2 regions of the Streptomyces sp. NPDC005808 genome follow, and region 2 is predicted to be linked to the other one. Evidence: predicted binding sites of a transcription regulator. Region 2 holds the regulator's gene; the other holds the start of a gene.

Region 1 (3,405 bases), on a different contig from region 2:
GGTCATCGAGTTCCGCGACGGCTTCGAGGTCGAGGACGGGGAGGGCCTGCCGCCCGTCTTCACCACCATCCCCACCAAGCACAAGGTCATCTTCCTCACCATCGACGACGGCGCCGAGAAGGACCCGGCCTTCCTGCGGATGATGAGCGACCTGAAGATCCCGTACACCGCCTTCCTCAGCGACTACCTGGTCAAGGAGGACTACGGGTACTTCCGCCAGATGCGCGACCGCGGCGTCGTACTCAACAACCACACCCTCCACCACCCCTACCTGCCCGGACTCTCCTACGAGCGGCAGAAGCGCGAGATCTGCGGCATGCAGGACGTGATGAAGAAGCAGTTCGGCAAGCGCCCGACGCTCTTCCGGCCGCCGTTCGGCAACTACAACGAGGACACCCTGCGCGCCGCCAAGTCCTGCGGCATCAAGGCCGTCCCGCTGTGGAACGAGGAGATCTTCGTCGACCACTGGGAGTACCGCGAGTGGGACCGCGATCTGCACCCCGGCGACATCGTCCTCAGCCACTTCCGCGGCAAGAAGGACTGGAAGGGCACGATGCCCGACATGGTCCGCCGCTTCATGAAGATGGTGACCGACAAGGGGTACGCGGTGGCCCGCCTCGAGGACTACTTGTGAGACCGCGGCCCCGCGGGATCGTCGCCGGGCTGCTCGCCTCCGTGCTGCTGTCCGGCTGCGCCCAGTCCGTCGATCCGATCGAGCGGCTGGGACAGAAGGGGGCGCACGAGGTGAGCAAGGCGCGCTCGCAGGGGCCGACCCTGGCGACGTACCGCCGCTGGGGCCTGTCCGTGCCGCTCGCCCCCGCGCCGAAACCGTCCGCCCGGGTCACCGTGCCCACCGCGGGCCCGGGCCTCGCGCCGGTCGTGGACCGCGTCCCCACCCGCGACAAGGTGGTCTTCCTGACGTACGACGACGGTGCCGAGCGGGATCCGCGGTTCGTCGACATGGTCCGTGAACTGCGGCTGCCGGTCAGCATGTTCCTCACGGACAGTGTGGTCGGGCCGGGGTACGGGCACTTCGCGCGGCTGCGCGCGGTCGGCGCGACCGTGCAGAACCACACCCTGGACCACCCCTCCCTGCGAGGCCTGCCGTACGTCGGGCAGCGCGCCGAGATCTGCGGCCAGCAGGACAAGCTCAAGCAGCGCTTCGGCATCCGCCCCCGCTTTCTGCGGCCCCCGTACGGGACGTACGACACCACCACGCTGCGTGCCGCCGCGGACTGCGGGATCGCGGCCGTCGTACGGGGACGGGACGCCGGGGACGAGGGCCCGCTGCGGACCGGCGACATTCTGTCCGGCTTCGACGAACCGGACCTCACGGCGGCGACGGTCGCTCTGCTGCGCCGGGTGCAGGCCGAGGGGTTCACGGCGGCCCGGCTGGAGGACTACCTCTGACGCGGCGGAGGGCCGCGATCCGACGCGGCGGAGGGCCGCGATCTGACGGGTTCGCAGGCGGCGCGTTGGCACTCCGCTTGACCGAGTGCTAATCGCGGTCATAGTCTCAGGTCTGGCACTCCCCCCTGGAGAGTGCCAATGACGACAGGTAGATCCGGCTCCCGCGACGACGGGTCCACCTGGTCGCCACCTCAGACAGTTAACCCCGTGAGATCTCCGAAGGGGGAGGTCGGATCGTGACGACCACCAGCTCCAAGGTTGCCATCAAGCCGCTCGAGGACCGCATTGTGGTCCAGCCGCTCGAAGCCGAGCAGACCACGGCCTCTGGCCTGGTCATCCCGGACACCGCGAAGGAGAAGCCCCAGGAGGGCGTCGTCCTTGCCGTGGGCCCGGGCCGTTTCGAGGACGGTAACCGTCTTCCGCTCGACGTCGCCGTCGGCGACATCGTGCTGTACAGCAAGTACGGCGGCACCGAGGTGAAGTACAACGGCGAGGAGTACCTCGTCCTCTCGGCTCGCGACGTTCTCGCGATCATCGAGAAGTAATTCACCCCGGTACCCAACCGGTTTTGCAGTGAACTGCGCCCCTGGCCCCCCGCGACCGCAAGTAGCCGGGCGTCGGGGGCGCCGTTCGTTCTCCCCAGATTTTCCAGAGTTTCGAGAGGGCTGAATCGCTCCCATGGCGAAGATCCTGAAGTTCGACGAGGACGCCCGTCGCGCCCTCGAGCGCGGCGTCAACAAGCTTGCCGACACGGTCAAGGTGACGATCGGCCCCAAGGGCCGCAACGTCGTCATCGACAAGAAGTTCGGCGCTCCCACCATCACCAACGACGGCGTCACCATCGCGCGCGAGGTCGAGCTCGACGACCCGTACGAGAACCTCGGTGCCCAGCTCGTGAAGGAGGTGGCGACCAAGACCAACGACATCGCGGGTGACGGTACGACCACCGCCACCGTGCTCGCCCAGGCGCTCGTCCGCGAGGGCCTCAAGAACGTCGCCGCCGGCGCGTCCCCCGCTCTTCTCAAGAAGGGCATCGACGCCGCCGTCAAGGCTGTGTCCGAGGAGCTCCTCGCGACCGCCCGTCCGATCGAGGACAAGGCCGACATCGCGGCCGTCGCCGGTCTGTCCGCCCAGGACAGCCAGGTCGGCGAGCTCATCGCCGAGGCGATGGACAAGGTCGGCAAGGACGGTGTCATCACCGTCGAGGAGTCCAACACCTTCGGTCTGGAGCTGGACTTCACCGAGGGCATGGCCTTCGACAAGGGCTACCTGTCGCCGTACTTCGTGACGGACCAGGAGCGCATGGAGGCAGTCCTCGAGGACCCGTACATCCTCATCCACCAGGGCAAGATCTCCTCCATCCAGGACCTCCTGCCGCTGCTGGAGAAGGTCATCCAGGCCAACGCCTCCAAGCCGCTGCTGATCATCGCCGAGGACGTCGAGGGCGAAGCCCTGTCGACCCTGGTCGTGAACAAGATCCGCGGCACCTTCAACGCCGTCGCGGTGAAGGCCCCGGGCTTCGGCGACCGCCGCAAGGCCATGCTGGGCGACCTCGCCACCCTCACCGGCGGTCAGGTCATCGCCGAAGAGGTCGGCCTCAAGCTCGACCAGATCGGCCTGGACGTGCTGGGCACCGCCCGCCGCGTCACGGTCACCAAGGACGACACGACCGTCGTCGACGGTGGCGGCGACTCCTCCGAGGTCCTGGGCCGCGTCAACCAGATCAAGGCCGAGATCGAGAACACCGACTCCGACTGGGACCGCGAGAAGCTCCAGGAGCGCCTCGCGAAGCTGGCCGGCGGCGTGTGCGTGATCAAGGTCGGCGCCGCCACCGAGGTGGAGCTCAAGGAGAAGAAGCACCGTCTGGAGGACGCCATCTCCGCGACCCGCGCCGCGGTCGAGGAGGGCATCGTCTCCGGTGGTGGCTCCGCGCTCGTCCACGCCGTCAAGGTCCTCGAGGGCAACCTCGGCAAGACCGGCGACGAGGCCACGGGT
Region 2 (3,405 bases):
TGATCCCACGCAGCTGCTTGATCTCCTGGTACATGCCGTCGGCAGTCTTGTACCCGGCGGCGAGGAATCCGAGCGCGCCGGCCTCGGACACGGCGGCCGCGAGATGCGGAACGGATACTCCGCCCGCCATGGGGGCCTGCACGATCGGATGTGGGAAGAGATCGGTCAGTGCGGAGGACATGACGGCATGTTGTCACGTCCTCCGAACAAGTCCGAATCGAGTCATCCGCGTGGCATAGGCCACCCGCACCCTCTCGCCACGGCCGGTCCGGGCCAGGGCGAGAAGGCCCACTTCAGAGGTCCGGCGGACGGTCCTCAGCGACCGTTGAACGCGTCCTTGAGCCGCGAGAAGAGCCCCTGCTGTCCCGGCTGGAACTGCCCGATGGGCCGCTCCTCGCCACGCAGCACGGCCAGCTCACGCAGCAGACGCTCCTGCTCGGCGTCGAGCTTCGAGGGCGTCATCACCTCGACGTGCACGATGAGGTCACCGCGGCCGCCGCCCCGCAGGTGCGTGATACCGCGCCCGTGCAGCGGGACCGACTGCCCGGACTGCGTGCCCGGGCGGATGTCGATCTCCTCCATGCCGTCGAGCGTCTCCAGCGGCACCTTCGTGCCGAGGGCCGCCGCGGTCATCGGGATGGTGACCGTGCAGTGCAGGTCGTCACCGCGCCGCTGGAAGGTGGAGTGCGGGAGCTCGTGGATCTCGACGTACAGATCGCCGGCGGGGCCGCCACCGGGGCCGACCTCGCCCTCGCCCGCGAGCTGGATCCGGGTGCCGTTGTCGACACCGGCCGGGATCTTGACGGTCAGCGTGCGACGCGACCGCACGCGGCCGTCGCCCGCGCACTCCGGACACGGCGTCGGGACGACGGTCCCGAAGCCCTGGCACTGCGGGCAGGGCCGCGAGGTCATGACCTGGCCGAGGAAGGACCGCGTGACCTGCGACACCTCACCGCGACCGCGGCACATGTCACAGGTCTGCGCCGAGGTCCCCGGCGCCGCGCCCTCACCGTTGCAGGTGCCGCACACGACGGCCGTGTCGACCTGGATGTCCTTCGTGGTGCCGAAGGCCGCCTCGTCGAGCTCGATCTCCAGCCGGATCATGGCGTCCTGGCCACGGCGCGTACGCGACCGGGGGCCACGCTGTGACGCCGTACCGAAGAAGGCGTCCATGATGTCCGAGAAGTTCCCGAAGCCGCCGGCACCGAAGCCACCGGCGCCGCCCGCGCCGCCCGCCTGGGACAGCGGGTCGCCGCCGAGGTCGTAGACCTGCTTCTTCTGCGGGTCCGACAACACCTCGTACGCGGCGTTGATCTCCTTGAACCGCTCCTGCGTCTTCGGATCAGGATTGACGTCCGGGTGCAGCTCGCGCGCGAGCCGCCTGAACGCCTTCTTGATCTCGTCCTGGGACGCGTCGCGGCGCACGCCGAGTACGGCGTAGTAGTCCGTGGCCACTTAGGACTCCGCCAGGATCTGTCCGACGTACCGTGCCACCGCTCGTACCGCTCCCATCGTGCCGGGGTAATCCATGCGGGTCGGTCCGACCACGCCGAGTTTCGCTACTGCTTCGTCGCCCGAACCGTAGCCGACGGAGACGACGGACGTGGAGTTGAGTCCCTCATAGGCGTTCTCGTGACCGATCCGTACGGTCATGCCCGAATCCCCGGCCTCACCAAGCAACTTGAGGAGCACGACCTGCTCCTCCAGCGCTTCGAGTACGGGCCGGATGGTGAGAGGGAAGTCATGTCCGAAGCGGGTGAGGTTGGCGGTGCCGCCGATCATCAGCCGCTCCTCGGTCTGCTCGACGAGCGCCTCCAGCAGGGTGGAGAGCACCGTCGTGACCGTGCCGCGGTCCTCCGCCTCGAAGGCGTCGGGCAGGTCCTGCACCAGTTGCGGAACGTCCGAAAAACGACGCCCCGCGACCCGGCTGTTGAGCCGCGCACGCAGATCCGCGAGCGACGTCTCCCCGAACGGTGCCGGGCAGTCGATCAGACGCTGCTCGACCCGGCCGGTGTCCGTGATCAGGACGAGCATGACGCGGGCCGGAGCCAGCGACAGCAGCTCGACGTGCCGCACGGTCGACCGCGTGAGGGACGGGTACTGCACGACGGCGACCTGCCGCGTGAGCTGCGCGAGGAGCCGCACCGTCCGCCCCACCACATCGTCGAGATCGACGGCGCCGTCCAGGAAGTTCTGGATGGCCCGCCGCTCGGGCGCGGTCATCGGCTTGACGCCGGCGAGCTTGTCGACGAAGAGCCGGTAGCCCTTGTCGGTGGGGATGCGCCCGGCGCTGGTGTGCGGCTGGGCGATGTACCCCTCGTCCTCCAGGGCGGCCATGTCGTTGCGGACCGTCGCCGGCGAGACCCCGAGCCGGTGCCGCTCGGTGAGGGCCTTGGAACCGACCGGCTCCTCCGTCCCCACGTAGTCCTGGACGATGGCGCGCAGCACTTCGAGCCTGCGTTCGCTGAGCATCGCGCACACCTCCAGATGTCGTCGCCGTGGTCTCCCGGACTCGCCCCGGACTCTCCCCCTGGCACTCAGCGCGTGCGAGTGCCAGCGTTCCCCGGTCAGTGTACGGCGGGGAGGTACGCCCGCGGCAAGGGCGGGCCCCGCGCGGTCGTGCCGACAGTGTGCTCGCCGTTAGCGTCTGCCCATGAACGTGACATGGGAAGAGGCGGGGTGGGAGAGGGTGGCGCCGCGGGTCGGACGGCGGCGGCTGCCGGGCTGGGACTGCACGGTCGGGCTCGTGGTCGGCGCGGGGGCCGCCCTGATGATCGACGCGGGATCGAGCCTGCGGGAGGGCGCGCAGTTGCGTGCCGAGGCACGACGACTGCTCGACGCGACCGACAAGGGCACGCGGCCGACTCCCGGGATCGGGGGGCTACCCGGTAGCGACCGCCGGGTGACGCACCTCGCGCTGACCCACGCCCACTTCGACCACGTTTTCGGCGCGGCCGCCTTCGCCGGGGTCGAGGTGTTCGCGGCGGTCGGCCTGGACACGGTCCTCGCGCACGGCCGTGAGGAACTGCGCGCGGACGCCGTACGCAACGGCCTGGACCCGCTGGAGGCAGCCGAGGCCGCCGATCTACTGGTCCGCCCCCGGCACCAGGTGTCCGGCGAGTGGACCCTGGACCTGGGCGGCGGCACCCAGGTCCTGCTCGCGAACGTCGGCCCCGGCCACACCGCCCACGACCTGGCGGTCCTGGTCCCGGGATCGCCGTCGGGGCCCGAGACCGTCTTCTGCGGCGACCTGGTGGAGGAGTCCGGCGAACCCCAGGCGGGCACCGACGCCGTCCCCTCCGGGTGGCCGGCGGCACTGGACCGGCTGCTCGACCTGGGCGGTGAGGACGCGGTGTACGTTCCCGGCCACGGAGCGGTGGTGAATGCGGCGTTTGTCCGGGCCCA

Evidence for each region. Region 2 encodes HrcA, which represses chaperone genes, less so after heat shock. Its sites were predicted from a motif close to TTNGCACTCNGNNNNNCNGAGTGCNAA; they were not measured.
Region 1: a site for HrcA is predicted at 1,476-1,502, ahead of groES (co-chaperone GroES). Genes of this name have one in related genera too.

The regions. Positions count from the first base shown of each region.
Region 1 covers NZ_JBIAIK010000009.1:33,033-36,437, forward strand. The annotation lists gene ACFYPC_RS20890 (polysaccharide deacetylase family protein) at 1-634, shown strand, start outside; gene ACFYPC_RS20895 (polysaccharide deacetylase family protein) at 631-1,410, shown strand; gene groES (co-chaperone GroES) at 1,647-1,955, shown strand; gene groL (chaperonin GroEL) at 2,089-3,405, shown strand, end outside.
Region 2 covers NZ_JBIAIK010000003.1:147,048-150,452, reverse strand. The annotation lists gene ACFYPC_RS07650 (nitronate monooxygenase) at 1-181, opposite strand, end outside; gene dnaJ (molecular chaperone DnaJ) at 316-1,455, opposite strand; gene hrcA (heat-inducible transcriptional repressor HrcA) at 1,456-2,472, opposite strand; gene ACFYPC_RS07635 (MBL fold metallo-hydrolase) at 2,654-3,405, shown strand, end outside.